Regions from separate parts of the Mesorhizobium sp. M0998 genome, predicted to be linked through region 1. Evidence: riboswitches for the same ligand, from Rfam matches in the RefSeq annotation. Region 1 holds a riboswitch; each other region holds the start of a gene.
The links. Region 1 has a riboswitch for cobalamin ahead of NKH59_RS30260 (CbtB domain-containing protein). Riboswitches for the same ligand answer to the same signal wherever they lie in the genome.
Positions count from the first base shown of each region.

Region 2: it holds a riboswitch for cobalamin, as region 1 does, so the genes downstream of both, metE (5-methyltetrahydropteroyltriglutamate--homocysteine S-methyltransferase) here and NKH59_RS30260 (CbtB domain-containing protein) in region 1, are expected to answer to the same signal.
Region 3: it holds a riboswitch for cobalamin, as region 1 does, so the genes downstream of both, NKH59_RS16325 (DUF1636 family protein) here and NKH59_RS30260 (CbtB domain-containing protein) in region 1, are expected to answer to the same signal.

Region 1 covers NZ_JAMYND010000056.1:2,086-12,031, forward strand. The annotation lists gene NKH59_RS30220 (phosphatase PAP2 family protein) at 284-1,195, opposite strand; gene NKH59_RS30225 (ArsR/SmtB family transcription factor) at 1,542-1,859, shown strand; gene NKH59_RS30230 (SRPBCC family protein) at 1,856-2,338, shown strand; gene mgtE (magnesium transporter) at 2,690-4,087, shown strand; gene NKH59_RS30240 (MerR family transcriptional regulator) at 4,227-4,613, shown strand; gene NKH59_RS30245 (methyltransferase family protein) at 4,632-5,138, opposite strand; gene NKH59_RS30250 (heparan-alpha-glucosaminide N-acetyltransferase) at 5,155-6,153, opposite strand; gene NKH59_RS30255 (SRPBCC family protein) at 6,372-6,779, opposite strand; cobalamin riboswitch at 6,889-7,086, shown strand; gene NKH59_RS30260 (CbtB domain-containing protein) at 7,123-7,302, shown strand; gene NKH59_RS30265 (CbtA family protein) at 7,318-8,100, shown strand; gene cobU (bifunctional adenosylcobinamide kinase/adenosylcobinamide-phosphate guanylyltransferase) at 8,093-8,614, shown strand; gene cobO (cob(I)yrinic acid a,c-diamide adenosyltransferase) at 8,616-9,233, shown strand; gene NKH59_RS30280 (hypothetical protein) at 9,731-9,946, shown strand, end outside.
Region 2 covers NZ_JAMYND010000048.1:1,369-11,314, reverse strand. The annotation lists gene NKH59_RS28950 (dihydrodipicolinate synthase family protein) at 1-577, shown strand, start outside; gene NKH59_RS28945 (FMN-binding negative transcriptional regulator) at 612-830, shown strand; gene metE (5-methyltetrahydropteroyltriglutamate--homocysteine S-methyltransferase) at 938-3,274, opposite strand; cobalamin riboswitch at 3,370-3,570, opposite strand; gene NKH59_RS28935 (hypothetical protein) at 4,125-4,379, shown strand; gene NKH59_RS28930 (helix-turn-helix transcriptional regulator) at 4,697-5,530, opposite strand; partial or broken gene NKH59_RS28925 (MFS transporter) at 5,592-7,058, opposite strand; gene tyrS (tyrosine--tRNA ligase) at 7,289-8,548, opposite strand; gene NKH59_RS28915 (hypothetical protein) at 8,995-9,231, opposite strand; partial or broken gene NKH59_RS28910 (IS5 family transposase) at 9,479-9,946, shown strand, end outside.
Region 3 covers NZ_JAMYND010000015.1:40,173-50,118, reverse strand. The annotation lists gene NKH59_RS16335 (cobaltochelatase subunit CobN) at 1-1,791, opposite strand, end outside; gene cobW (cobalamin biosynthesis protein CobW) at 1,810-2,850, opposite strand; gene NKH59_RS16325 (DUF1636 family protein) at 2,847-3,281, opposite strand; cobalamin riboswitch at 3,320-3,523, opposite strand; gene NKH59_RS16320 (winged helix-turn-helix domain-containing protein) at 3,553-4,752, opposite strand; gene NKH59_RS16315 (NADH-quinone oxidoreductase subunit A) at 5,088-5,453, shown strand; gene NKH59_RS16310 (NuoB/complex I 20 kDa subunit family protein) at 5,444-6,025, shown strand; gene NKH59_RS16305 (NADH-quinone oxidoreductase subunit C) at 6,031-6,633, shown strand; gene NKH59_RS16300 (NADH-quinone oxidoreductase subunit D) at 6,634-7,824, shown strand; gene NKH59_RS16295 (hypothetical protein) at 7,821-8,201, shown strand; gene nuoE (NADH-quinone oxidoreductase subunit NuoE) at 8,202-9,263, shown strand; gene nuoF (NADH-quinone oxidoreductase subunit NuoF) at 9,274-9,946, shown strand, end outside.

The DNA of each region.
Region 1 (9,946 bases):
GTGGCTGGCCGGAACTACATGCTTTGCCGCTGCCGAACCATCCTCAATACAGGTCGCCACGGAATCGTAGAAAAATGGCTTAAAATCAACGCGGGAGGCGTTGCGGCGCTGCATCTCGACCGCACCATCAAATTCGAAAGCGGAATCTCTTGCCCGTTGAATTCGAGCACGGCAGGGAGCGTCCTTGTCGGGGCACGTGCTTTTTGCCTGATTGCGGTCGCGAGTTTGGCTTATGCGAAGTGGCCATCGGCAGGCATGGCCATCTATCGACAAGCGCACATAACTATTCGCGCACCAGGCGTCCGGTCGCCCACCAAATCACCGACACAACAACGATCGATGCGTAGCCGTCCACGGCATAGTGCCAGCCAGTGAACACCGATCCGTACAGGATCAGGGCTGCAAAGGTCCAACCCAGAACGCCAAGCCAGCGATTGATCGATGACAGCAAATAGGCGTTCAATGCGGCAAAGGCGACATGCATGCTTGGCATGGCCGAGATGCCGCCGCCAAGACTTGGCCGGCCGCTTTGGTAAGCCATCAGGAGATATGCCGCGGGTTCCCGCACCATGTAACTATGGTCCAGCCTGTCCAGGGCCGCATTCAATCCGTGGAAGCGATCCACGCCGACAAAGTGGTGGTAGTAAACCGGTCCGACCGATGCCAGCGCCACGGCCAAGACCGTTCCGAGGACGGACAACGTCAGCGCTGCTGCGCAGAGATAGCGGATGCGGGCAATCTCGTCCGACCAGAGCGACACGAAAAGGATGGCGCCGAACCACTGGTAAAACCAAATGACTTCATAGCTGTTGAAGACGACGAACGACCAATTGTTGCTGTCGAGCTTATGGACGATCTCCCATGGCGGCATCCCGTGCAGCCATTCATCAGCGTCGGCCAACCAGTTGTCGGCATAGTATGGGACGACGGACGGGATGGCGATCTTGTAGGTAGAGAACGCGGTCAAGCTGGCAAAGAAGAACAGCAGCACCAGCAGACAACCGCGCCAGCGCCCTTGAACCAAATCCAGTGCGTAGCGAACCGGTTGCCGCCGGCCATGGATTAGCGCGGCACAGCAGACGCCACCGATAAACAACACCGGAATGCCAACAAGAAACTTGTGAGAATAGATTAAGGCGGACGTATAGAATATTTCTGGATATAGTGCAGATGCGCCTAAAACGTATGTCGCCATGAACAAGGAGAGGCGCAATTGCCATATGGCGGAGGGCCTGTAGCGAGAGGCTTCCGTGGTTAGGGCCAAACCAATTTACCTGTTCTTAACGTTTCGCCGGAGAGACACATACACCGGTAAGGTAAAAACCTTGCCGCCAGGTTTACTTTTCGCCGGTGGTCGACATTTGCCGGCCGGCCCGCATGCGGTGGATCGATTCCCTGAGCAGTCTTGCATCCGCATCGCTGTCCATGCCCCCGCGTGAAGGAATTGCCCCGGAGCCTCGGGGCCGAGCCGGCCGGTTGCTTGAACACGGGCCCGCCACGCCCTCAGTTGACATATCATAAGTTTTAGCTTATCATAAGTCATGATTTATGATTATGCAGGAATGGTGGCCTTGGCCGATCCGACGCGCCGAAAGGTGTTCGAGCTCATCGCCGATCGGCCACGCTCGGTCATCGATCTGACGCGAGTGCTTCCGGTCTCGCAGCCGGCGGTATCGCAGCACCTCAAGGTCTTGAAGGAAGCCCGGCTGGTCCGCGCAGAGCCGAAAGGTGCCAGCAACATCTATCATCTCGACCCGCATGGGCTCGGCGAGATGCGCGCCTGGCTTGACCGCATGTGGGGCGATGCGCTCGACGCCTTCAAATGGGAAGTCGACAACAGCAAGGAGAAGAGGAAATGACGACCATGATCAAGCCCGCGCCGGTCAGGAAGTCGGTGACCGTGGAGGTGCCGCTCGACAAGGCGTTCGATGTGTTCACCACAGGATTCGGGCGCTGGTGGCCGGCTTCGCATTCGATCGGCAAATCCGCCCTGACGACCGCGGTGATCGAACCGAAAGCCGGCGGCCGCTGGTACGAGATCGGCGAGGATGGGTCACAATGCGATTGGGGCGAGGTTCTCGCCTGGGATCCGCCGTCGAGGCTGACGCTCGCCTGGCGCATTGGAGCCGGCTGGCGCTACGATCCGGCATTGCTGACCGAAGTCGAGATCCGCTTTGTCGCGCTCGGCGAGAACGCGACGCGCGTGGAACTCGAGCACAGGCTTCTGGAGAACATGGGCGAAACCGCAGAGGCGATGCGCGAGGCCTTCGAATCGGAGGGTGGCTGGAGCGGTCTCCTGGACCGCTATGCGGCTGAGGCCAAGCGCCACGCCGCCTGATCGGGAAGCCGTTAAGTCCAATATCCAGTGAGGCCGTCGCACCCTCGGCCTCGCCGTTTTTGAATCAGTGTCGATCTGCCCATCTGGTTGACCGGGGCGGGGAGATACGCTGCCCTTTACCTGCCGCCGCGAAGGTTTGCAGCGCCGCAGGTTTGTAGAACGTCCTCTCCTCCTACCATCCGGTATGCGCCGCGTCGTTTGGACGCGCGAACGGCGCTGTAGCAATTTGTCGTTGTGCATGGTCCTTTCGCAAAATCGATTCCGATTGTCAGGATCATGGTCTAGACCTGACAGGCACCTTATCCGGAAATCCGATGGCGGGAGGCGCTGGTGGAAGGCCAGGACGAACAGATGACCGGCGCCCGGGCGGCCGAGGAGCGCCGCGCCGACATCTATGACGAGGACGGCGTCATCCTGTCGTCGTTCCTCGCCCAGATCGGTGCCGCGATCGCCGATCGCGATACGCTGACGCTGAAGCGCGAAGTCGACGATCTGCACCAGTCGGAACTCGGCCACCTGCTCGAGGCCCTGCACCCGGAACAGCGACGCGCGCTGGTCGAATTGCTGGGCAAGGATTTCGATTTTTCCGCGCTGACCGAGGTTGACGAGGCGATCCGCCGCGACATCGTCGACAGTCTGCCCAATGCGCAGATCGCCCAGGCGGTGCAGGATCTCGATTCCGATGACGCGGTCTACATTCTCGAAGACCTCGACCAGGAGGACCAGGACGAGATCCTGTCGCAGCTGCCGTTCACCGAGAGGATCAGGCTGCGGCGTTCGCTTGACTATCCCGAAGAGACCGCCGGCCGCCGCATGCAGACCGAGTTCGTCGCGGTGCCGCCGTTCTGGACGATCGGCCAGACCATCGACTACATGCGCGAGGACAACAATCTTCCCGACCGTTTCAGCCAGATCTTCGTCATCGATCCGAGCTTCAAGCTGCTCGGCGCCATCGACCTCGACCAGATCCTGCGTACCAAGCGCTCGGTCAAGGTCGAAGAGGTCATGCATGAGACTAGGCATGCCATCCCGGCCACCATGGACCAGGAGGAGGCGGCACGCGAATTCGAACAATACGATCTTCTGTCCGCCGCCGTCGTCGACGAGAACGAGCGGCTGGTCGGCGTGCTGACCATCGACGACGTCGTCGACGTCATCCAGCAGGAGGCCGAGGAAGATCTGCTGCGCATGGGCGGCGTCGGCGACGAAGAACTCTCGGACAGCATCTTTTCGACCTCGCGCTCGCGCGTGCCGTGGCTGCTGGTCAATCTTTTGACGGCTTTCCTGGCGGCCTCGGTGATCGGCCTGTTCGACCGCACCATCGAGCATATCGTGGCGCTGGCGGTGCTGATGCCGATCGTCGCCGGCATGGGCGGCAATGCCGGCTCGCAGACCATGACTGTCACGGTGCGGGCGCTGGCGACCAGGGACCTCGACATCTACAATGCCGGCCGCATCATCCGCCGCGAAATCGGGGTGGGCTTCATCAACGGCATCATCTTTGCCATCCTGATCGGCCTCGTGGCTGCTGCCTGGTTCCACGATCGCAATCTCGGCGGCATCATTGCGGCTGCGATGATCATCAATATGTTCGTGGCGGCTCTGGCGGGCATCCTTATCCCGCTGCTGCTCGACCGCTTCAAGATCGATCCGGCTGTGGCTTCGGCGGTTTTCGTCACCACAGTCACCGATGTCGTCGGTTTCTTTGCCTTTCTCGGGCTCGCCACATGGTGGTTCGGCGTGCGCTGAACGTCACCTCAATTGACTTTTACGTAAATGCCATGCGAGGCTTTGAAAGGTGCCTTGTCCGCCGATTCTGGTACGCGCCTGGGCGCTGGCGGCGCCGGCCAGTTGGAACTCGCGGCGTGGCCGGGGCATTGGAGTGACGATGCGGGAATATTATTCGATCACGGAGCTGACCCGCGAATTCGACGTGTCGACGCGGACGTTGCGCTTCTATGAGGACGAAGGGCTGGTGCAGCCGGTAAGACGCGGCCGCACGCGGCTGTTCCGTCCGTCGGACCGGCATCTCATCCGCCAGATCATGCGGGGAAAAAGACTCGGCTTCTCGATCAACGAGATCCGCGAGATCATCCAGATGTACAGGGAGCCGCCCGGCGAGGTAGGCCAGCTCAAACTGATGATCAAGCGCATCGAGGAAAAGCGCGAGGATCTCCGCCAGAAACGCCGCGACCTCGAAGAGACCCTGGCAGAGCTCGACCAGGCCGAGGAATCCTGCGTCGAGCGGCTGGTGGAGCTCGGCGTCACCACCTAAGCCGGTGTCAGCCTCGGCTCAAATCCAGCGCCGCACCCTTTTGGCGTAGTCCCGGTATTTCTTGCCGAATTTGGCCGTCAGCACCTTCTCCTCGCTCTCGATCGTCAGCTTCTGCGTCAGGAACGCCGCGATGACTGCCAGCGGCAGGAACCAGGCGATCCCAGTGACAAAGGCGAGGCTGACCAGCAGCAGCGTGTTGGCGAGGTAGATCGGGTTGCGGCTGACGGCGAAGGGTCCGGTGGTCACCAGATGGTCAGGCACGCCGTTCGGGTTGAGCGTCGTCTTGGCGCGGATCATGGTGCGGATTGCCGTGAACCAGAGCGCGGCAACCGCCACCAACCCCACAAGGCCGGCGGCGAACAGGATGTCGCCGAGAAGATCGCCGATCCACGGCAGCGGATAGAACAGCCCTAGCGCGACGCTGACGATGATGGCAGCGATATAGATCAGCGGCGGCCATGGGATGTGCCCCAGCTTCGGCTGCCCAGGATTTTGCTGCATGGGTTTCGGGTGACTGTCGCTCATTATTGTCCTCCCTCGATTAGCGCGTTCCCGGTTCCGCCGCCTCGGTTTGGGCGGTGCAGGTGCCGGCGAGCTCGCCAATATGCGCCTTCCACTCTGGGGACTGGTCGTCGCTGTAGAGCCGGTCAAGCGAGGCTTCGCCCTGGAGAGTGTCCAGCATGCAGGCACAATAGCTGGAGCAGAACTCGGTGTCGCGTGCCTGCTCGCAGGATATCTGGCAGGATTTCAGAAAACGCACCTCCCTGGTTTCGGCCTGCGCCGGCATGAATTGCGAAAACAGCCAGACCGAGCCGATCAGCACCGGCTGATGGATCAGATAGAAAGCAAGGCTGTGCCGGCCGATGAAGACCAGCGGATTTGCCCAGCGGCCGGGCGCCAATGCCGACAGCCGCGTCAGCGCGCCGGAGGTGGCGGCGAGCTTGGTAACCGCGATGCCGGCAAGTACGGCGCCGAACCAGGGCAGCAGCGGCACGTAGTCGTTGGAGCGCGGGTTGGTCGCCGACAGGCCGACCCACCACAAAGCCGGATGATCGAACGTTTCGGATCGCAGGTAGAAAGGCGCAGCGACGACGAATACGGCGACAAGCAGCGTCAGCAGCGCCGGCAGGCGCAGGAACGCCAGGCCGAGCAGGCTGGCGAGCGCGATCTCATGCAATATGCCGAAGAAGATGAAGCCGTCGGGCGTGGCGATGCGGGTGACCAGCGATATTGCGAGCGCTGCCCCGGCAACCATGGCGAAGCGCTTCCAGAAGCCGGTCCAGCGGATTTTTTTGCCATGGGCGAGATAGAGGCTGATGCCGACCAGGAACAGGAAGCTCGAGGCGATGCAGCGCGCGTAGATTTTCCACCAGCCGAAGGCGGTGAGGCCGGGATCGGTGTAGCCGAAGAATTCGACGTCCCAGGTGAAATGATAGCTCGCCATGGCAAGCAAAGCGATGCCGCGTGCAATGTCGATAACGGCGATGCGCTTCGACTTCGGTTGATCCTGAACGGCTGCGGTCGGCGTGTCGATGCTCATGGTCTCGCTGTCTTGATTCAGCCCCGGCAAGACGACTATCACGGTTGCCACCGTCAAAAGAAGCAGGACCTTGCGTCGTGTTGGCGCCGGTCGGCATCAGGGCTGCTTTAGGCCACAGCCGGAAAGCCTTTGGCCGGCGTGCTGGCGTTCTTCGGCCTGGGCGCGGTTTTCGCGACGCTCGGGCTGCTGGCGGTGGCCTGCGGCTTCGTCACCTGGCGTTATCTGCCCAAATCGCTTTGATGTGCGAGCGCCGCATGGCGCTCGCGCACCCAGTTGTGGAAGCGGTGCAAGTCGTATTCCTCGGGCATCAGCACGCCGGCCTTGTGGCGCATCGAGCGCAGGCCCATCTGGTTGACCTCGCAGATATCAGCATCCTCCTCCAGCACCTGGGTACCGAACGCGACGATGTTGTCGATATCGGCGGCCGGATCGGCGAGCGCTTCGCGTCGCGGCAGACGAGCAGCCAGTTGCGATACCAGATGGCCTCGAGATCGCGCTGATAGGCTGCGATGTCCCAATAGGCTGTTTGACGGCAGCGTCGGCTCGGGCCGCGTCAGGCCGTTGTAGGGAATCGCTTGTTCGGGCTGGGTTGCATGCCGGCTTCCTCCCCATCCGCCAGCCGACACCCGGCTGCGAAAATTGTCAATCGCGGCGCCGGTCTGCGAACTTGGCGAGGCGGCGCATTCGCCACACGATCCGGCGGAATTTGGTTTGCCGGGCGCGGCGATTCTGCCTATAGTCGCTGATGTCGTCGGTTCCGTTTGGAACCAAGAGGGAATGCGGTGCGGGCGAAATTGTTTGCCCAATGCCGTGGCTGCCCCCGCAACTGTGTGCGGTAGTCCTCTCCATATGCCACTGAAGGTTCGCCTTCGGGAAGGTGGGGAAGGGCGCTGATCCGCGAGCCAGGAGACCTGCCGGCGACAGGAAACTGACTTCTATGCCCTCGGGTGGAGGGCGAAAGGACAAGACATGAATACCGCTTCCGTTTCGCTCGGCGCTTCCGCCTCCTCGCAGTCGCGTCTCATGCAGCTGGCGCTTGCTGCATTCCTCGGCATTTTCGTCATGGGCTTTGTCGGCTTCTCGCATATCGATGCGGTCCACAATGCCGCGCACGACTATCGCCATTCGATGGGCTTTCCCTGCCACTGACAAGGGGCTGACATCATGACACTGTTTCGCAACGTCGTGTTCATCGCGGCGATCGCAGGGCTTGTGGCCGGCGTGGCTCTCGCCTGCATGCAAGCCTATGCCACGGTGCCGCTCATCCTGAAGGCGGAAGTCTACGAACAGGCCGGCGGCGGCCATGACCATGCCGCGGCACCTGCGGCACCGGCCGAAAACGCCGCGGGCACGACGGCTATGAGCAGCGCCGCGCCGGCACCGGCTGAAGCAATGGCTCCGGCGGAAGACGAAGGCTGGGCGCCGGCCGACGGTTTCGAGCGCTTCGGCTTCAGCGTCGTTGCCAATATCGTCACCGGCATCGGCTTTGCGCTGGTCCTGATCGCGGTTTCGGAATTCGCCGGCGGCATCGGCAACTGGCGCCAGGGCCTGTTCTGGGGGCTTGCCGGCTTTGCCGTGTTCACGCTGGCGCCGGGCCTCGGCCTGCCGCCGGAACTGCCGGCGATGCCGGCGGCCGACCTTGTCCAACGCCAGATCTGGTGGTGGGCAACAGTGGTGGCGACCGCCGCCGGGCTCGGCCTTATCGCCTTCCGCAGATCGTTGCCGCTGGCGATCCTTGCCGTAGCGTTGATCGTGGCGCCGCATATTGTCGGCGCGCCGCAGCCCGATAGCTTCGAGACGGCGATCCCGGAAGGCCTGCACCACCAGTTCGTGGTGGCGGTGACGCTGACCAACCTGGTGTTCTGGCTGGTGCTCGGCGCGGTCGTCGGCGTGGTGCGCGGACGCTTCACGGGCACGGCGACCAGCCTGCGCGACAGCTTTGCCTGACCGCGCGGCGGGGGCACTGCCCCGGGTCATCGGCGGGGCGCGCCCCGGCAAGCGCGCGCATGCCGAGAGCCTGGTGACGGTCGGCCCGCCGCCTTGGAGCTATATCGCCACGGCGCAAGCCTATGACGACGAGATGCGCCAGCGCATCGCGCTGCACCGCTCGCGCCGCGGCGCCGGCTGGACGACCATCGATGCGCCGCTCGACCTTGCCGGCGCGATCGGAGCGCTGCCTGACGGCCAGCCGGTGCTGATCGATTGCCTGACGCTGTGGCTGACCAACCATATGCTGGCCGACCATGATGTCGAGGCCGAATGCCGGAGGCTGGCCGATGTGCTGTCGCGGCCGCGTGGGCCGTGGTTCGTGGTGTCCAACGAGGTCGGCCAGGGCATCGTGCCGGACAATGCGCTGGCAAGACGGTTTCGCGACGCCGCCGGCCGGCTGAACCAGGACGTCGCGGCTGTTGCCGGCACCGTGCTTTTGATGGTGGCGGGGCTGCCGCTCAAGGTGAAATGACATGGCTGATACTATCGATCCCAAGGACGAGGAACGCCACCGCGCCAAGATGGCCAAGCGCAAGGCGGTGCAGGACGCCGAGGTCGCGGCCAAGACGGTCAAGAAGGGGCTGCTGATCGTCAACACCGGACCGGGCAAGGGCAAGACCACGGCCGCCTTTGGGCTGGCGCTCAGGATGCTCGGCTATGGCAAGCGCGTCGGCGTCGTTCAGTTCATCAAGGGCAAATGGCACACCGGCGAGAAAGACGCCTTTGCCGCCTTCGGCGACCGTGTCGTCTGGCACGCCATGGGCGAAGGCTTTACCTGGGAGACACAGGACCTGAAGCGCGACATCGCGGCGGCCGAGGCTGCCTGGGCGAAAGCGCTGGAGCTGATGGCCGAGCCGTCGATCAGCCTCGTGGTGCTCGACGAGCTGAACATCGCGCTGCGCTACGACTACCTCGATCTCGAAAAGGTGGTCGCGGCGCTGAAGGCGCGTCGCGAAGGCCTGCATGTCGTCGTCACCGGCCGCAACGCCAAACCGGTATTGGTCGAGGCGGCCGATCTGGTCACCGAGATGGGCGTGACCAAGCACCACTTCTCCGCCGGCGTGAAGGCGCAGCAGGGGATCGAGTTCTGAGGGGTGTTGCTGGCGCCTCTTCTTCCTTCTCCCCTTGTGGGAGAAGGTGGATTGGCGCGCAGCGCAAAGACGGTTGAGAGGTGCTGGCCGGGGCGCTGTTGGTGCCAAGCTGGAACACCCCTCATCCGGCCGCTTCGCGGCCACCTTCTCCCACAAGGGGAGAAGGGAAAGCCGCACGAAGCGGCTCGCCCCTGGAATGGTAAGGGTGAGGGGCGGCGCCGACCTGACGCGATTATTTGAGGCGTAGCCTTATTTTGTTCTTGCTTTGTGCCGGCAGCTATGCTACTAATTTGGCTATGGTGCTAATTGGGCTCCAACGACCCGTCGCTTGGCGGTTTTTGTTTCGCCTGAGATCGGGCGAAGATCACAACAGAATTACGACCGTCGAGATTACCCCAAACAGTGCGATCAGCAGAAAATCGGCGATCCGGTAGAGTTTCAGTGCCGCCGGATCTCAGGGATAGAGTTCTGGTCGCTTGCGAAGCTGGAGATTGTTCGTGGACCAGGCGGTAATCGTCTATCTTATTCTCAATGATGGTCAGTTTGGTGCCGCTGACGAACGCGAATCCATTTATGCGCTCGAGGATCGGCTAGAGAAAGCTATCGAGGATGCATCGGTCGGCGAGTTTGACGGTGACTTGTTTGGTGAAGGCGAATGCATCCTTTACATGTATGGGCCAAACGCTGAACGACTTTTTGTCGTAGTCGAACCC
Region 2 (9,946 bases), on a different contig from region 1:
CACCCCGCTCACTGATGACGAGGTGTTCGAACATTTCTCCACGGTGGCGCGCGAAAGTGGCCTTCCGATCGTCATCTACGACAATCCAGGAACGACGCATTTCCGTTTCACCCCAGCACTCGTCAGCCGCCTGGCAAAGGTGCGGGGGATCGTCGCTATCAAGAATCCGACAGACAAGGGCGATGCGATCAAGAGCCATCTGGCCGACCAGAGGCGCACTGTGCCGGAAGGGTTCTCGATCGGCTACAGCGGCGACTGGAACGCTGCAGAGGCCATGATCGCTGGCGCTGACACATGGTACAGCGTCCTCGCGGGCATCCTGCCCGAGGTCTGCACAAAGATCGTCACAGCGGCGCAGCAGGGCGATGCGGCCGAAGCGCGACGGATCGATGCCGCGCTTGCGCCGCTCTGGAGCCTCTTCAAGGAGTTCTCGAGCCTTCGCGTCGTCTATGCACTTGCCGAATTGCTCGACATTGGCCGTGCCGACCCCCCGCGTCCCATCCTGCCTCTGCCCTCAGCAGCGAAGCGCCAGATCGCCGCCGCGTTGGAACGCTTGCCATCGGATGTCAACCGGTGAATAGCGAACCCGGCGGCCAGTGAAGGAACGTGTCATGTATGTACCCGCGCATTTCGATGAACCGAGCCGAGAAGTCCGCTACGAACTGATCGAGAACAGTGCACTTGGCATGCTGATAACCCATGGCCGGAGCGGTCTCGACGCCAATCACATCCCCTTCGAACTCGACACGTCACAGGGAGAAAACGGTACCCTTTACTCCTGCGCGATTAATACACGTGCCGAAGGAAAGTGCACATTCTCGCTCGAGTGATTTATTTCAAAAGATGTGATCGCGTTTTGGCACATTCACGGCCGACATGCGGCAGCCGGTCACTCACCACATGGTGAGCAACCAGGAAACCCTCCGGCCTACACTTTCTACCGGAGCGCACGTGCTGCATCGACCATGTTCATCAGGGCAGGGCGGACCTCCTCCCATTTGCGTGTTTTGAGGCCACAGTCCGGGTTTACCCACAGTTGGGAATCCGACAGTCGCTCGCGGGCAAGCATGACGAGATCCGAAATCTCGCCGACTTCCGGGACGCGTGGTGAGTGAATGTCGTAGACTCCGGGACCGATTTCGTTCGGATATTTGGAGCTCGTGAAGGCGTCCAGCAGTTCCATCTTCGAGCGCGACGTCTCAATCGAAATGACATCCGCATCCATTTCAGCGATCGCGTCGATGATCTCGTTGAACTCCGAGTAGCACATGTGGGTATGGATTTGAGTCGCGTCCTTTACACCCGTTGAAGCGATCCGGAAGCATTCGACAGCCCAGTCGAGATAGTCTTTCCAGTCAGACTGGCGCAGTGGCAATCCTTCGCGAAACGCGGCCTCATCGATCTGGATCATCCTTGCGCCGGACCATTCGAGATCCGTCACCTCGTCGCGGATGGCGAGCGCGATCTGGCGGCATGCTTCGGAGCGGGGTACGTCGTCGCGAACAAAAGACCAGTTGAGAATGGTCACCGGGCCTGTGAGCATTCCCTTCACAGCGTTTTCCGTAAGCGACTGGGCGAATTGCCACCAGCGCAGCGTCATCGGCTTGGGCCTCGATACGTCGCCGAAGATGATGGGGGGGCGCACGTAACGCGACCCATAGCTCTGCACCCAGGCATGCTGGGTGAAGGCGAAGCCGGACAGCTGCTCGCCGAAATACTGTACCATGTCGTTTCGTTCGAACTCACCGTGCACCAGCACGTCCAGCCCGATCTCTTCCTGCCAGCGAATTGCAGCCTCGATCTCCTTCTTCAGGAAGGTCTCGTAGTCGACATAGCTCAGCTGGCCCTTCGCATGAGCGGCCCGCGCCCTGCGTACCTGCGGCGTCTGCGGGAAGGACCCGATGGTCGTCGTCGGGAACGGCGGCAGCCCGAGCGTGCCGGCCTGGACTCTGGAGCGCTCGGCAAAAGCGCTCTCTCGTCGCTTCATGCTGTCGTCAATGCTGGCGATCCGTCCCTCAACAAGCGGGTCATGGATCTTCGTGGATGTCACGCGAGTGGCGGCAGCCTCGGCAGACGCTTTCAACGCGCCTGCCACCGCATCCCTGCCTTGAGTCAGGGCCTGGGCCAGCAACACCAACTCGTCGGTCTTCTGGGTCGCGAAGGCGAGCCACGACCTGATGTCCGCGTCGAGTTCCGTCTCCATGCGGAGGTCGATCGGCACATGCAGCATCGAGCAAGAAGGCGCGATCTCGACGCGGTCCAAGGGCCAGCCGGCGACGATCGGTTTGATGCGGTCGAGAATGGCGGGCAGGTTCGCACGCCAGACGTTGCGGCCATCGATCAAGCCAAGCGAGAGCACCAGATCCTTCGGTGCGAGCCGACCCACCGTTTCCAGCTGCTCGGGAGCGCGCACGAGATCAATATGCAGCCCGGCCAGGGGCAGAGAAACCGCGGTTTCGAGATTGTCTCCCAGCGGCCCGAAATAGGTAGCCAGCATGATCTTCAGCTCGGGCGCGGCTTTCGACAGCTGGCCATAGGCGAATTCGAACGCAGCTCGTTCGTTCGGGTTCAGATCGAGGACAAGCGCTGGCTCATCGATCTGCACCCAGTCGGCTCCAGACAGCTTCAGCCTCTGCAGGAGTTGCTCGTAGACGGGCAGCAGCCGCGGCAGGAGCGCGATGGGATCGAATCCTTCGGCAGGCGATTTCGCCAGCTTGAGGAAGGTGATCGGTCCAAGGATGACTGGGCGTGTGTGAACGCCGAGAGCTTTAGCCTCGATGAAGTAATCGACCGGTTTCGTCGACGAGAGGGCGAACGTCTGATCATCGTTGAGTTCCGGCACAATGTAGTGATAGTTGGTGTCAAACCACTTGGTCATTTCCATCGCGGTTAAATCAGACCGATGAGCCGCCTGCTGGTGACCAGCGTGTCGACAATCCTCCGTCTGACCCTGGTTGCCCCGCGCCATTGCGAAGTAGATGTCAAGTGGAACCTCGCCGCTATTCCAGCCGTAACGGGATGGAACGGCGCCGACCATGGCTGCGGTGTCGAGCACATGGTCGTAGAGCGAGAAGTCGTTCGACGGGATTTTCGACACGCCGCGATCGTGCTGCTCCTCCCAGCTAGCGGCACGGAGCGCCTTCGCGGTCGTGAGAAGGTCGGCAGCGGACGATTTTCCGGACCAGTAGCTTTCAAGCGCGAATTTCAGTTCTCGCCGACGACCGAATCGGGGCACGCCGAGCGTTGCTACAGGAATTTGCTGAGAGACAGTCATGCCAGACCCCGATGGTTGGGGCGTCGGTGACAAGGAAGGCGCTAGCAGGCCGGCACGAACGCCAGGCTGCAGCGGCCACCGAGACACCCCGCCCGTGGACGTAATTCGCCGTGGCAGGTCTCCTGGCTCGCGGGGTCATAGCCTCTACCCGTCTTCCCAAGGCTATTCGCCTCAGTGACATGAGTGGGGTTGGCTCGCCGCTAACAGTTGCGGGGGCAGCGCCGGCATCGCACCGGCTTCCCTCTTAGCTCCGCTGCGGCAGCGCCGTACGGAGAACCACGACGCGGGAGACAATTACAGCAGTTCGCTTCTTTGTCAACGCCGCATAAAGAAATGTTTATGTCGTTATGTTAAATTTCCGTTGGCATGTTCCAAAGGTCGCCTCGAAAGCGAAAACTGTGGAAGCCTTGAGCGGCCGGTAAATCAAAGCAATGACGCACGGCGCCCTTGTCCAGGAGGATAGGAGTTCGTCGGCTGCCGGCAGCAAACATACCGGCAAGCGCCGTGGTGCTGCTTAGCGCATCATGCGAACCACCTCGGCGTCGAACTTCGGCTCCGAGGTTCCGACCGCTTCGTTGGTGATCTGCTCGCGACCATATTCGGCTCAATGGCGAGGCTGTTGCCCATGTGGAAGCTGTTGGCCGTGATGCCCTCGGTGATATGACACAACGATTTCGGGGGAGCACACCGAGGCCAGGCGCAGCGGCGTGTTGCGAAGTGATCGAGGCCAATGTCTCGAACTGCTTGTTCGCAGCCCACCGGCTCAAGGTAACCCGGCTCAAACCACCGGGCCAGCTCAAGTCCTGTCCAAATGAGGCCTGAGCGGCAAATCGTCGTGCACGCGCACGGTTTGGCGTTCGATCTTGTGATGCGTCTTGGGCGGACAATCGCCACGGTGCAGCGCGCAGAAGCGGTCCCCAATTGGGAAGCCGAGGGCGGTGAGGGCAAGCCGGCGCCACAGGCGGAAGGGGACTTGGACCTGTTTGCCCTGCTGGACCACAAGTTCGCGACACAGGGCCTCAAGGAGAAGACCAAGAGTGATTATGCGCGGGACCTCGCCAAATTCATCAAAAGCAGCGGGCAGTCAAAGTTCGGCGCCGATTGACATGGAGATAGCCATCGCGGCGGACCGCCCAGGCGGACCGCAAGCCGGAATACAACCGGGTGCAGGCGGCCAAGCTCGTCCACAAGATGGCGTCGGGCACACACCGGCGATGGGAGAGCGGACCGTGGAGTGCAGGAACTTCACGCCTATCCACGCTCCCGTGGACGTGTCCTGCGGCACATCGGCAGCGATATTGAGGAGGCAGTTGAGCGTCTGGTCGAGCACTCTTACCTGCCACTACCTACGCTTAACGTCATCTCGTACTGAAAACGCACCACGCAAGGTCGAGATTTAACATGCGCCCTTCGTGGATGGTTCTAAGCTTCCTCGGGCGCGGTCAATCTGTGATAACGGTCGCTTGGAACCTCCATCACCGCGACGCGATCAAGGTTGGCGTATCGCGCTCGGTAGTAACCTTCTTCCTCCACTTCGGCGAAACTACACTGGGGAACGTCAAAGGTCGCAGCTTCCAATCCGAAGAAAGTCGTAGCGGTTTCTTCATCCAAGAAGTTCCACTCATCTTCTCCGCCGTCATATGTGACGCGAACATAGGAGGCCATGCGCACGGCTTCCTGATCACCCATCTCTGCGATGATGGCATCGCATTCTTTCTTCAGCTTTCCTGAAACCTCACCCTTATCCCAGTCATCCAAAGCCCGATAGATTTCTGGATGATAATACTCTGGCATCTCCTCTACATCTTCACCGATAAGCTCAATGGTGCGGACATATTGCGGATTTATCAAGAGTATCTTGTTGTCAAGGCTCCAACAATACAGCCATGGTCTGCTTGTGTTATTTCTACGAAGATTATGAAGTTCCTTCAACTGACGTAAAATCGATTCACGCGCCTTTTCATCAATAGGATATTGGCGGCTGCCAACAGTCGTCTTGATTCTGAGCGTGCCGTATCGCGTTTCGGCATCGGCAATTGCAAACGGGCTCGTGCGCCACTCCTCGACATCAATCTTCCAGCCCAGCAGCTCCTCGACCGTGCATTTCAACGTGAGACAAAGGTCCTTGATCTGCTCGACGTTCAACTGCGTTTTGCCTGTTTCCCAACGGGCCACAGTCTGTTGCGTCGTTGCCATCTGCTCTGCCAAATCTTTTTGAGTCATGCCCAGTCGAACCCTAAGCTCTTTCATGTTCATAACTCACCTCGCGTGTTCAACACACGCATTGTGGATGAATTAATCTAATCGTCAAGCGTGTTCAAAAATCGCAGCATGTGTTTTTAGGGCGTCTTCGAGGCTCCGGCAGCCGTTCGTGACCACTTGCGCAAGACACAGGGCTGGTACACAGCACGAATGGGCGATCAAAAATTACTGCTGAAATTGAGATAATTATTGTGGGCGAGTCTGGATCTCTCTGATCGACACGATAGTCGACCATCACCATGATCGGACCGCTTCGTGGCCGCAGGTCAAGTTGCAGCGTCGGTTCGCTGAACTTGTTGGTCGGATCCAGATTGAGCGTTTCAAAATCGGGCTGACGCAGAAGGATGCCCATCAGTCCCCCAATGACAAAAACCAGCTGGCGGACGAGCAAGGCTCCCGAAACACCTTGGACATCCGCCAGTTCGCCCCAAAGCCAGCTTCCCGCCGCCATGCCGCCGTATGTGGCCGTCTGATAGAGAGAGGGCGCGTCCAACCACCCACCGCGGCGCCGAAAGCTGCACTGTGACGTTAAACAGCGAGAATGATTGAATCCAGGCCGCACCGGCTGGCATGAGGTTGAGACAGCTCAGCCCAACGTGCTCGCTCCATGCCCGAAAGAAGCAGCTGATCGCCAATACAAAGAACGCACCGCGAATGACCCATTCGTTGGAGAGAACTTCTCGGACCGCCCGATGAGGAGCGCGCCGCAAATCGCTCCCAGGCCGAAGAAGCCGAGCATCACGCCGTAGGTGACTGCGGTCCCTTTGATCTGTTCGCGAGCGACCAACGGCAGGAGAGCCAAAATGACAACGGCGGTGAGGCCGAAAATGAAACTCCGGCACATCACCTTGAGAAGGTTCGGCGACAAGAGCACGTAACGGAAGCCCGCCGCCATCGCACTGCCGAAAGCCTCCCGCGGCAGCGCTTGTCGTGCCCGTTCGGCTTTCCATCGCAACAGCGCAGCGATCAGAGCGAAGTAGCAAAGGACGTTGAAGAGGAACGCGAAGGCCGCACCGGCTGTGGCCACGATTATGCCGCCAATCGCCGGCCCGATGCTGCGCATGAGATTGTAGCTCATGCCGTTGAGCGCACCCCGCTTGGCAGGTGTTCGCGAGGCAGGATATCTCCCATGGAGGCTTGCCAAGAGGGATTGTGCAATGCCCAACCACAGCCGACTAGGAAGGTGAGACCCAGAAGGGTCCAGGGTGTCATTCCCCGCATAGGTCAGGAACGCCAGGAAGGCGGATACGCAGACCATCAGCAGTTGCGCAGTCAACATGATCCGGCGACGGTCAAACTTGTCCGCGAGCGCTCCCGCCGCGAGCGAGAAGATCATGTAGGGGAGGGTGGTCGATGACTGGACGAGCGCCACCATTCCATGGGAGGTGGCGATGCTCGTCATCAGCCAAGCTGCCGCCGCACCTTCCACTAGGGTGCCAAGGTTCGAAATGAGTGCAGCCGACCATAGCGAACGGAAGGTCTTGTGCTGAAAAGGAACCAGTGAAGATGTTCTCTTCGCCATTGTGGGAAGCTTCGGGATCGACCGCGGGGCTGGATTTGGTTCGCCTCACTCAACCATGGCCTCGCCATACAAGCCAAGCTGCCACAGTGGCGCGCCTGCTAACCCAGAAAACTTGGCGGCCTTAACTACCCCCTGAGGAGTGTCTCTCGACATTCCTCAGGGAACTCGACGCGAATGTCTGCAATATCCGCTAAGCGGGCAGAATTTCTGCGACAGCATTTGCTGAAACCCTACTTTACAACAGTGTGGCGCTTCCGGCCGAGCGAAAGCCGGATCGGGAGGTCTTGGGAAGATATCATTGTATCAACCTCGACAACGTTGCCGTTGATCCGCACACCTCGTCCCGAGATCGCCCTTCGCGCTTCCCCTTTGGAGGAGGTCAATCCGGCGCGTACCAGCAAATCCACAAGGGCTACTCCGGCCAACCCCTCGGCGTCATTTAGATGAAGCGTCGGTAGCCCCTCTGCGGCTTCGCCCTGCCCAAATGCTTGGCTAGCCGTGGCCTCCGCCTGTTTGGCGGCGTTAGTTCCATGTGCCAGGGCCGTAGCTTCGTTGGCGAGACGTTCTTTGACGGCGTTTAGCTCGGTTCCTTCAGCCTGTCCAAATCGCTCGATCTCGTTCATCGGCAGATCGGTGAAAAGCTTCAGAAACCGAACGACATCAGCGTCTTCCGTGTTACGCCAGAATTGCCAGTAATCGTATGGCGAAAGGCGATCTTCGTTGAGCCACACAGCTCCGGCAGCCGTCTTACCCATCTTGACACCTGAAGGAGTCTTCAGAAGCGGCGTAGTCACTCCGAAGACTTCCTTTCCATCCGTCCGCCGTATCAAGTCGATGCCATTGATGATGTTCCCCCACTGGTCGGCTCCACCCATCTGCAAACGGCAACCGGTCCGGCGGGTTAGCTCAAGGAAGTCGAACGCTTGGAGGATCATGTAGTTGAATTCTAAGAAGCTCAGATTCTCCTGCTTTTCCAGCCGCGACTTCACACTGTCGAAAGAGAGCATCCGATTGACGGAGAAATGCCTGCCAACGTCTCTCAGCATGTCGATCCAACGAATGCTGTCCAGCCAGTCGGCATTGTTCACCATCACGGCATCCGTCGGGCCGTATCCGAAGACAAGGAGACGGCCAAAGACCTTTCTGATCCCTTCAATGTTGGCGGCGATCCGCTCGTCCGTCAGCATCGGCCGCGCGTCCGAACGGAAGCTGGGATCGCCGATGCGGGTGGTCCCACCCCCAATGAGAACGATGGGTTTATGGCCAGTCTGCTGAAGATGACGAAGCGCCATGATCAGAAGAAGATGGCCGACATGAAGACTGTCAGCCGTCGCATCGAAACCAGCGTAAGCGGGTACGATGCCTGCTTCAAAGGCGGCATCGACACCCGGCAGGTCGGTCCCTTGATTTACATAGCCGCGCTCAATGAGCGTCTTCAAAGCCGCCGAATATGGTTTGGAATGACCGGTTGATAAATCGGGAAGTGCCATAGGGAATCCTCCTGGTATTGCCGCCAGGGGGTCCTCTCAATGAACAAAGCCGCCTGACGGCGGCTTGTTTCAAGGCATGATCGAAACGCGCCGCTCCTTATGGAAGCGTCGCATAATAGATTGCAGCGATGAGCGCGGACTTGATCATGTGCCGATGCATAAAGGACTTTATCCGCACCTGCAAGCAATCTGAAATGGCTACTTCGGGGAGCTGCCGAGCCTCTGTCGCGACGATTTGCAACTGACTTTTGCACCTCGCAGAACTCAACTTTTGCGACAACATTTCCTGCTTCCCGCTTTCCTTCTGATGTCGAGCCCGGCGCGCTTCACCTGCGCTTCGCTGCAGCCGGTCAGCTTTGCCGTCCTGCTGAGACTGTTGCCGCCAGACCGGAAGACAATAATGCGTTCGTGTGTCACCAAGTCAGCTTGGCCTCCGGCGTGGCGGCTTATCCGGATGACTGCACGCGATCAGTTGCTGGTTCAAGACAGGGAAGAAGGCCTGCATCGCCTTTGCCGATGTTCAAGGTCAGTTCAATGTGGGTAATTTTCCGACGCCGTATTGCGCCACCGGCAAAAACGGCGTGAATCCTGAAACCTACGCCTGCAATTGGTGTGAAGCAGGCGAAAAGGGCTGCAGTGGCGGCGATTTCATCGAGGAAGGTTTGCGGCGGCGGCAGCGACACCGTTTTCTCGCGTCAGCAAATCCCGCCAAACCATTACCACCCCAATTGCGACCACGATATTCAGGGGCCGTACCGGAACCACGAGGGTCCTTACCAGGCGTGTCTCGCCACGCAAACCACCACCCACAATGGCATGGTGTTTGCCCTTAGAGCCTGACCCGAAACTCGGTTTTGGGGGTGGAAGCGGTTGAGTGGCCCCGTCCGTTGTGATTCGCTTGAGTTGTCTAGACTTGAACGGGATAACGACATGGGTTGGACGGAGACCACCCGCCGGCGATATTGCCGCGCGGGGCAGCGAGATGCAAACGCGTTGACGGACAGGGAATGGGCGTTGCTCGAGCCGTTCCTGCCGGGAACGAAGACAACGGGACGACCGCGGACGACAGAACTTCGGGCGGTCGTGGACGCGCTCCTCTACATCGCCTGGACCGGCTGCCAATGGCGGGCATTGCCGGATCGGTTCCCGCCGGTCTCGACGGTTCAACGCTATTTCTATGCCTGGCGGGACAACGGGCTGTGGAAGGCCATCAACTTCCACTTGGTGGCTGCGGCACGCCTGGCGCTTGGTCGCGAGGCGAGCCCGAGCGCCGGTGTCATCGACAGCCAATCGGCAAAGACCACGGACGTTGCCGGTTTGCGTGGTTACGACGTCGGCAAGAAGGTCAAAGGCCGCAAGCGCCATATCATTACTGCCACCGAGGGACACTTGGTCGGG
Region 3 (9,946 bases), on a different contig from region 1:
GCGGTCAGGGGCGAGTGCCACGGTGACGTTGCCGAAGGTGGCTGTGCGGAAGGCGAATTGTTTTTCGCTGACCAGCAGCGAAGGTTGGCGTTCTGTCGCGCCCCCCTCTGTCCTGCCGGACATCTCCCCCTCAAGGGGGGAGATTGCGCTGTTGTCTCTACTTTCGCCAATTACCGAGGGCCTTAAGGGAGAGCCGGTGGCGGAACTGCTAATCTCCCCCCTTGAGGGGGAGATATCCGGCAGGACAGAGGGGGGTGCCTCGCACAAACCTGTCTCATCTTCTGGATTTCCCCATGCGGCTTCCACCGCAGCGATGGCCGACGGCGGCAATTCCGTCGAGAAGGTCAAATACTCCTTCAATGCCAGCCCATGGCCGCCCTTTTCCAGCGTCTCCAGCAACTCGCGCGGTGTTTGCGGAATGCTTTCAACGGCGTAGCCCTGTTCGCTGAGGTCGTGCAGCATTGCCAGGACGCTGGACGGCACGTCGAGACCAACCGCGTAGCCGGTGCGACCGGGGGCGCTCGGATAGTCGGGGATCAGGATGGCGAGCTTGCGCTCCGCACGCGGCGACCGCTGCAGGCGCACGAAGGCCTCGACACGGTTCGCCACTTGCGCCACGCGGTCGGGCTCAGGCCGGTTGGCGAAGGCGCGGAAGGCCAGCGCCGGGTCGGTTTCGCTTTCGCCCTTGAATGAAATGGCGCCGGCCAGGATGCGGCCGTCGAGCTCGGGCAGGACGACATGCATGGCAAGGTCGGCGGGCGCCAGGCCGCGCTGATTGGTTTGCCAGATGTCGCGGCGGGTGGTTGCGACGATGACCTGGAACACGGGCACGCCGGCGCGGTCGAACAGGGTTTCAACGCCGGGCTCGGCACCCGAGGCGAAAGCTGTGGCGGTGATGATGGCGGCAGGCTTCAGGGTTGCGAGCGCGGTTGCGACAAAGGCGAGCGACGCCGGGTCCTTGAGGCTGGAGACGAACATAGGCACGGGAGCCATGCCGCGGTGGCGCAGGGCTTCGAAAAGCGCGTCGATGGGCGCGACATCGGCCGCGAGCAGCATCGAACGGTAGAAGAGAATTGGCACGACGTCCCCCTCCCCCTCGAGGGGACCCGCAGGGCCGGGTGGGGTCGTCACGGCAGTGCTCGACGTTTTGTGCAGGCGCGCTTCGGAGAGGACCCCACCCCCGGCCTGCGGCCGGGCCCTCCCCTCGAGGGGGAGGGGGACACCGCGTTCTACGACCCCCAGTCCCGGCTCGTAAAATCCCGCCTTTGGCACGCTAACAGGTTCGGCTACCGCCGCACCCGATCCAGCGAGACTTGCCAGCCTCTGCACCAGCGCCGTCATATTTGCCGGCCCGCCCTCGCGGAAGTAGCCAAGCAGGGCGTCCAACTCCTCGCGCGGCAGCGTCGAGCCTTCGATCAGTCGCAAATCCTCGTCGTGGCTCTCGCCCGGTAGGAGCGCCAGCTTGATACCGCGATTTCGCGCGATAGCGGCGAGCTGGTCGCAGCCATAGCGCCACCAGTCATAGCCGCCGAGGATGCGGACCAGAATGACCTTGGCGTGGCGGGCGACACTGTCGATCCACAGGTCGACGGACATCGGATGGCGCAGGTCGCGCAAGGCGGCGAGCCGCATCGACGGCAGGCGGTGCGCATCTGCCTTCCACGCCGCCGCCAGCCCGGCCAGGTCGCTGTCGGTGAAGGACAGCGCCACGACATCCGCAGGCGTTTGCCTGAGATCGACAGGCTCGGCGAGATCGTCGAGCGAGGCGGATGTGGTGGTGAGGATGTGCATCGCGGCTCGTACCTGGGGTCAGCCGGCGAGGATACGCTCGATGGCCGGGCGGTTCAGCCCTTTCAGGCCGATGACGACGAGGCGCGAGCGGCGGTCGTCTTCAGCGGTCCAGGCGCGGTCGTAATAGTGGTTGACGCGCGGACCGACGGCCTGCAGCAGGAGCCGCATCGGCTTGCCGCCGACTTCGACGAAACCCTTGACGCGCAACACGTTTTCTTCCTCCGCCGCCGTGGCGACGCGTTGTGCGAGCTCGTTCGGGTTGGACACAGATGCGATGTCGATGACGAACGAGTCAAAATCGTCATGTTCGTGGTCGAGCTCGTCGTCGTGGTGGGTCTTGCGGTTCTCGATGTCGTCCTCGACGGCGAGGCCGAGGCCGAGCAGCACCGAAGGGTCGACCTTGCCTTGCGAAGTCGGTACGATCTTCACCGCCCGCGCAACGTGCTTGCCGATGACGGCATTGGCACGGGCCGAGCCGGCTGCGTCCATCAGGTCGCTCTTCGACAGGATGATCAGGTCGGCGCAGGCGAGCTGGTCTTCGAACACTTCCTCGACCGGATCGTCATGGTCGAGCGTCTCGTCCTGCGCCCGCTGCGCCTGCAGGGCGTCCATGTCGTTGGCTACGCGGCCATCAGCCAGCGCCGGTCCGTCGACCACGGCAATGACGCCGTCCACCGTCACGCGGCTTTTCACCGACGGCCACTGGAAGGCCTGGACCAGCGGCTTGGGCAAAGCGAGGCCGGATGTCTCGATCAGGATGTGGTCGACCCTCGGCGTCAGCGACAGGATCTGGTCCAGCGCCGGGACGAAATCATCGGCGACGGTGCAGCAGATGCAACCATTGGCCAGCTCGACGATGTTTTCCTCGGGGCAGGTGTCGATGCCGCAGCCCTTCAGGATCTCGCCGTCGATGCCGATGTCGCCGAACTCGTTGACGATGATGGCCAGGCGCTTGCCTTTGGCGTTTTCGAGCAAATGGCGGATCAACGTCGTCTTGCCGGCGCCGAGAAAGCCGGTGACCACGGTGCAGGGAACGCGCGAAAGGGAGGCAGCGGTCATGTCAGGTCCTTCAACAGGTCAAGGGGAGGGATGCGGGCAACCAGGCCGCGCTTCAGGCAATCGGGACGGCCGCGCCATGGAATGAGCCCATCCGTCGAGGTGGCGAACAGCTTTGCCCCGGTGACGAGATCGGCGCCGCTGGTCGTGGTCAGATCACCGAAGACGTAACTCCAGCAGCCGTCGCGCAGCATGGCCGCGCTGAGCCGGCGCTTGCAATTGCCGAGGCATTCGACGGCGCGGATTTTGATGTTTTCGCTGGAAGCAGCGCGGCGCGTGTCCTCTGCGAGCAGTTCGCCGGCGCGCGGATGAGCGTCCGAACCGGTCTCGTCACGGCAGGACGAGCAGACGATGACGGTAACGCCGGCCGGGGAATCACCATGGCCGGACAATAAATCCGCTGTCTCAGCCGGAAAACTGCTGTCGCGTTCCAAATCAGGCTCCTTGCCCGGAAAACCCGCCAGGCCATCGGATTCTTAGGTCCTAGACGGCAGGTCTCCTGGCTCGCGGGTCATCGCCTGGGTGCCGCCTTCCCGGGAATATCCCAGTGGTTTTCGGCCTTGGCTCGTCGCTTACAGTTGCGGGGACAGCCGCGGATTTGAAATCGAGATTTCGCACCGCATTCCCTCTTGGCCCCTGCCGTTGCGGGCAGGGGACCGTCTGGAACCGATTTAGGCTTGTGGAGGCAGTCGTGTCAACGCACGTCTATGGCGCGGCGATGTCCGCGAGCGGCCGGCCCAAATCGCCGGCAGCGGTCACCTCGATGCGCTCAAGCCCGAGCCAGCCCTGCATCTGCTTCAATTCCTCGAAGAGTTCGGCAGCGGTTTGTGGCGGGGCGCCGGGCTCCGCATAGGCGGCATGGACGCGCAATACGCCGGCCGGACGGTCGGCCCTGAGGTCGACGCGCCCGACGATGCTGTCGCCGAGCAGGAATGGCAGCACATAATAGCCATACCGGCGCTTTTCGGCCGGCGTGTAGATCTCGATGCGGTAGTGGAAGTCGAACAAGCGCTCGGTGCGCGACCGCTCGAAGACGACGGGATCGAACGGCGCGAGCAAGGCGCGCGCCTCGATCCTGCGCGGCAAACGGGCGTCGTTGTGGAGATAGGCTGTTTTGCTCCAGCCTTCGACGCTCACCGGCAACAGGTCGCCGGCCTCGACCAACTCCTCGATGCGGCCCTTGATGTCGGCGGGCGAGAGGCGGAAATAGTCGCGCAGGTCGCCTGCCGTGGCGATGCCGTGGGCGCGGGCCGAGATGCGCAGCAATTCGCGGTGAGCATCCTCGGGACAGGGAACCGGTAGCGCGAGTACCGCCGGCGGCAGCACGCGCTCCGGCAGATCGTAGAACCGCTCGAAGCCGCGGCGATGCGCCGTGGTGATGCGGCCGGCCCAGAACAGCCACTCGAAGGCATGCTTGGCATGGCTCCAGCCCCACCAGCCGCCCGAACCCTTCTGGCCTTCGAAAGCCGACGCCGCGATCGGGCCTCGTTCGGCGACCTCGCGATAGATGTCTTCGATATAGGCGGCGTGCTCGCGGCCCCATTTGGCCAGTCCGCTGTACATTTCGTCGCCGCGTTCGGCCCGCTGCATGCGCCAGCGCATCAGCGGATAGGTCTCGACCGGCAAGAACGAGGCTTCATGCGCCCAATACTCGAAGACCATGCGCTTGCGCGTGACGGCGGCGTTGTCGAGCAACGCCAGCTTGTAAGGGCCAAGCCGCGAATAAAGCGGCATATAGTGGGCGCGCACCACGGCGCTGACGGAATCGATCTGCAGCAGGCCGGTACGGGCAAGCACGCGGGCCAGATGCCGGCGGTCAGGCGTGCCGGTGGGGCGCGGGTCATTGAATCCCTGTGCCGCCAGCGCAATGCGGCGGGCCATGGCAAGCGAGATTTTTTCCTTCATGAAGGCGGCATCCGGACGATTTTGGACAGAGAAAATGACCTGCGATTCCGTGCCATGCTAGCAGGGTTTTGGCGGCATCCATGTCAGGAGAGAAAAGTGGAGTAAAAAGTGAAGGAAATCAAACAGGAGCGGATCGGACCAGTTTTCCCGGATATGCCGTCCAGCACCGCGATTTGAACAAGGTTTGACTTGCTTCGCCGAAAGCGCTGCGCTAACCCTCGCCGCGTTGCAGCATAGAGCCCCCTTAAAACGGTTCAGTGGTTAAACTGTCACGCTTCCGCAAGTGGGTCCGGTGCTGTAATCAGAGTGGATTGGCCGCAACGGAAAGCTGCAGAATGAACGCATTGTTGAGTTCGTACCTGCCCATCGTCCTGTTCATCGGCGTGGCGCTGGTCGTCGGACTGGCGCTGCTCGCCGCACCCTTCCTGGTGGCCTATCGCAACCCCGATCCGGAAAAGCTTTCGGCCTATGAGTGCGGCTTCAACTCGTTCGACGACGCCCGCATGAAATTCGACATCCGCTTCTACCTGGTGTCGATCCTGTTCATCATCTTCGATCTGGAGGTGGCCTTCCTGTTTCCGTGGGCGGTGTCGTTCAGTCAGATCGGCATGCTCGGTTTCTGGTCGATGATGGTGTTTTTGGCGGTGCTGACCATCGGCTTTGCCTATGAATGGAAAAAAGGAGCGCTGGAATGGGATTGAACGACAGTTCCGGTACGCTCGTCGCGCCGAAGCCCAAGGGCCTCATCGACCCCAACACCGGCAGGCCGGTCGGGTCCGACGATCCATTCTTCCTGGAGATCAACAACGAGCTCGCCGACAAGGGCTTTCTCGTCACCTCGACCGAGGCGCTGATCACCTGGGCGCGCAGCGGCTCGCTGATGTTCATGACCTTTGGCCTCGCCTGCTGCGCCGTCGAGATGATCCATACTTCGATGCCGCGCTATGACTCGGAGAGGTTCGGTGTCGCGCCGCGCGCGTCCCCGCGCCAGTCCGACATCATGATCGTCGCCGGCACGCTGACCAACAAGATGGCGCCGGCGCTGCGCAAGGTCTACGATCAGATGCCGGAGCCGCGCTACGTCATCTCGATGGGCTCCTGCGCCAATGGCGGCGGCTATTATCATTATTCCTATTCGGTGGTGCGCGGCTGCGACCGCATCGTGCCGGTCGACATCTACGTGCCCGGCTGCCCGCCGAGCGCCGAAGCGCTGCTTTACGGCATCCTTCTGCTGCAGAAGAAGATCCGCCGCACCGGCACGATCGAGCGGTGAGCGGCATGACCCAGGCGTTGAATGACCTCTCGACCTATCTCGGCGAGAAGCTGATCGGCCGGATCGGCGCGGCGGGGTTCGCCTATGGCGAACTCACCATCTCGGTCGAGCCGCGCGACCTGATCGAGGTGGTGACCTTCCTGCGCGACGACCCGAAATGCCAGTTCATTTCGATCATTGACGTTTGCGGCGCCGATTATCCGTCGCGGGCAAAGCGCTTCGATGTGGTCTATCATCTGCTGTCGCCGAGGCAGAATATCCGCGTCCGCATAAAGGTCCAAGCCGACGAAGAGACGCTGGTGCCGTCGATCACCGGGATTTATCCCGGCGCCGACTGGTTCGAGCGCGAGACCTACGATCTTTACGGCGTGCTGTTTTCAGGCCATCCGGATCTGCGGCGGATTTTGACCGATTACGGCTTTGAAGGCCATCCGCTGCGCAAGGACTTTCCGCTGACCGGCTTCGTCGAGGTGCGTTACGACGACGAAGCCAAGCGCGTCATCTACGAGCCGGTGGAGCTCAAGCAGGAATTCCGCAATTTCGATTTTCTGTCTCCGTGGGAAGGTACGGATTACGTCCTTCCAGGCGACGAAAAGGCAAAGCAGTAAATGGCTGAAACCTCCGTTCGCAACTTCAACATCAATTTTGGCCCGCAACATCCAGCGGCGCACGGCGTTTTGCGCCTGGTGCTGGAGCTTGACGGCGAAGTCGTCGATCGCGTCGATCCGCATATCGGGCTGTTGCATCGCGGCACGGAAAAGCTGATCGAGGCCAAGACTTATCTGCAGGCCGTGCCCTATCTCGACCGGCTCGATTATTGCGCGCCGATGAACCAGGAGCACGCCTTTGCGCTCGCCGCCGAGCGGTTGCTCGGCATCGAGGTGCCGAAGCGGGGCCAGTTGATCCGAGTTCTCTATTCGGAAATCGGCCGCATCATGTCGCATATCCTCAACGTGACGACGCAGGCGATGGATGTCGGCGCGCTGACGCCGCCGCTGTGGGGCTTCGTCGAACGCGAAAAGCTGATGGTGTTCTATGAGCGTGCCAGCGGCTCGCGCATGCATGCCGCCTATTTCCGCCCCGGCGGCGTCCACCAGGACCTGCCGCAGAAGCTGATCGAGGACATCGGCAGCTGGATCGACCCGTTCCTGAAATCGGTCGACGACCTCGACTCACTCTTGACCGGCAACCGCATCTTCAAGCAGCGCAATGTCGACATCGCGACGGTGTCTCTGGCCGACGCCTGGGCCTGGGGTTTTTCCGGCGTCATGGTGCGCGGCTCGGGCGCGCCGTGGGACCTGCGCAAATCGCAGCCCTACGAATGCTATGCCGAGATGGATTTCGACATTCCGATCGGCAAGAACGGTGACTGTTTCGACCGTTATCTGGTGCGCATGGAAGAGATGCGACAGTCGGCCAAGATCATGCGCCAATGCGTCGACTTGTTGCTCGGCAAGGAAGGCAGCGGACCGGTGTCTAACCTCGACGGCAAGGTGGTGCCGCCGAAGCGCGCGGCGATGAAGCGCTCGATGGAAGCGCTGATCCATCACTTCAAACTCTATACCGAAGGCTACCGCGTGCCGGCCGGCGAGGTCTATGCGGCCGTCGAGGCGCCGAAAGGCGAGTTCGGCGTCTATCTCGTCTCCGACGGCACCAACAAACCCTATCGCTGCAAGCTGCGCGCGCCCGGCTTTGCGCATCTGCAAGCCATGGACTTTTTGTGCCGCGGCCACATGTTGGCCGACGTCACCGCTGTGCTTGGCTCCCTCGATATCGTCTTCGGGGAGGTGGATCGGTGAAGATGCGGAGCGCCCTGCATGTTGCTGCCGGTTTTGCTGCCGGAGTGGCAGGCATGGGTGCCGTTGCCGCCTGGGGCAGCTCGGCGGAAGCCTATTGGGTGTCCTGCCGCCTTGAGGGCGTGAAGACAGATGTCATGTGCAGGGTAACCACGACGGGCCGACTTTGGGATCTGGATTCCGGTTGGTATCTTTATGCCGATACGGCATATCCGGATTGGAATGTGGCCCTTGGCGCGGATTGCTCGGATCGGTATCGCGAATATCGCGACTATGTCGACACTACCCGGGGAAAGATCGGAAACGATGAGAGTACCGCGGTCTTGGCCAGGTCCGACCCTCGTTTTTATTTCGACTGCTACAACAGAGTTAAAAGCTAAATGTCAGTCCGCCGTCTCGCAGAAGCCAGCCTCCAGCCAGCCTCCTTCGCCTTCAATCGGGCGAATGCGGCGGCGGCGAAGCAGTGGATCAAGAAATATCCGAAGGGGCGCGAGCAATCCGCGATTATCCCCTTGCTCATGCTGGCGCAGGAGCAGGAAGGCTGGGTGACCAAGGCGGCGATCGAGACGATCTCCGACATGCTCGACATGCCCTATATCCGTGGGCTGGAAGTCGCCACCTTCTATACGCAGTACCAGCTCAATCCGGTCGGTACCCGCGCGCATATCCAGGTCTGCGGCACCACGCCCTGCATGCTGCGCGGCTCGGAAGCGCTGATGGATGTGTGCCGCTCGAAGATCCATCACGACCAGTTCCACACCAACGACAAGGGCACGCTGTCGTGGGAGGAGGTCGAGTGCCTCGGCGCCTGCGTCAACGCACCGATGGTGATGATATTCAAGGACACCTATGAGGATTTGACGCCGGAGCGGCTTGCCGAGATCATCGACCTCTATGACGCCGGCAAAGGTGCTTCGGTGACGCCAGGACCGCAAAACGGCCGCATCACCTCTGAGCCGGCCAGTGGCCTGACGACCCTCAAGAGCGAAAAGGCGATCCTCAAGGCGACCCGCGACCGGGAAACCAGGGCGGCGACCAAGGCGGCCAAGTATGCAGAGCCGGCGGCTGCCGCCGCAGCATCAGTTCCGCCAGCTGCTCCTGCCGCGCCGGCGCCGGTTGCGCCCTCGAATGCCAGCAAGCCGAAGACCGACGCGGTCGAGACCAACCCGGCGCTGAAATCGCCGTCGGCGACGAAAGTCGCGCCCGCGGCGGAAAGGGCGGCGAGCGTCGCAGCGCCTCTGCATTCGGCCGCCAATGCCAACAAGGCCGAACCGCAGGTCGAGGACGTCTCGAAACAGCGCAAGGGCCCCAAGAACAAGGCCGAGCCGGCGTCTGCTTTCAAAGCGCCGGAGGCCAAGGTCAAACCGGCGAAGGCTGCCGCCAAGGCGGCCAAGCCGTCGCCCGGAAACAAGAGCCGGCCGACCGGCAAGAAGCCGGTCTGAGGAACGAGCAATGCTTCAGGACAGAGACCGCATCTTCAACAACATCTACGGCCGCTTCGACAAGTCGCTGGCCGGCGCCATGGCGCGCGGCGCCTGGGACAACACGCCCGGCATCGTTGCCAAGGGGCGCGAGTGGATCGTCAACGAGATGAAGGCATCGGGCCTGCGCGGCCGCGGCGGCGCCGGTTTCCCGACCGGGCTCAAATGGTCGTTCATGCCCAAGCAAAGCGACGGCCGGCCGAGCTATCTCGTCGTCAATGCCGACGAATCCGAGCCCGGCACCTGCAAGGACCGCGACATACTGCGCCATGACCCGCACACGCTGGTCGAAGGCTGCCTGCTTGCCGGCTTCGCCATGGGCGCGGTCGCCGCCTACATCTATGTGCGCGGCGAGTTCATCCGCGAGCGCGAGGCGCTGCAACGCGCCATAGACGAGGCCTATGCGGCCAAGCTGATCGGCAAGAACAATACCTCCGGCTACGATTTCGACATCTACATGCACCATGGCGCCGGCGCCTATATCTGCGGCGAGGAAACGGCGCTGCTCGAAAGCCTCGAGGGCAAGAAGGGCCAGCCGCGGCTGAAGCCGCCATTTCCGGCCAATGTCGGCCTCTATGGCTGCCCGACGACGGTCAACAATGTCGAGTCCATCGCTGTCGCGCCGACCATCCTGCGCCGCGGTG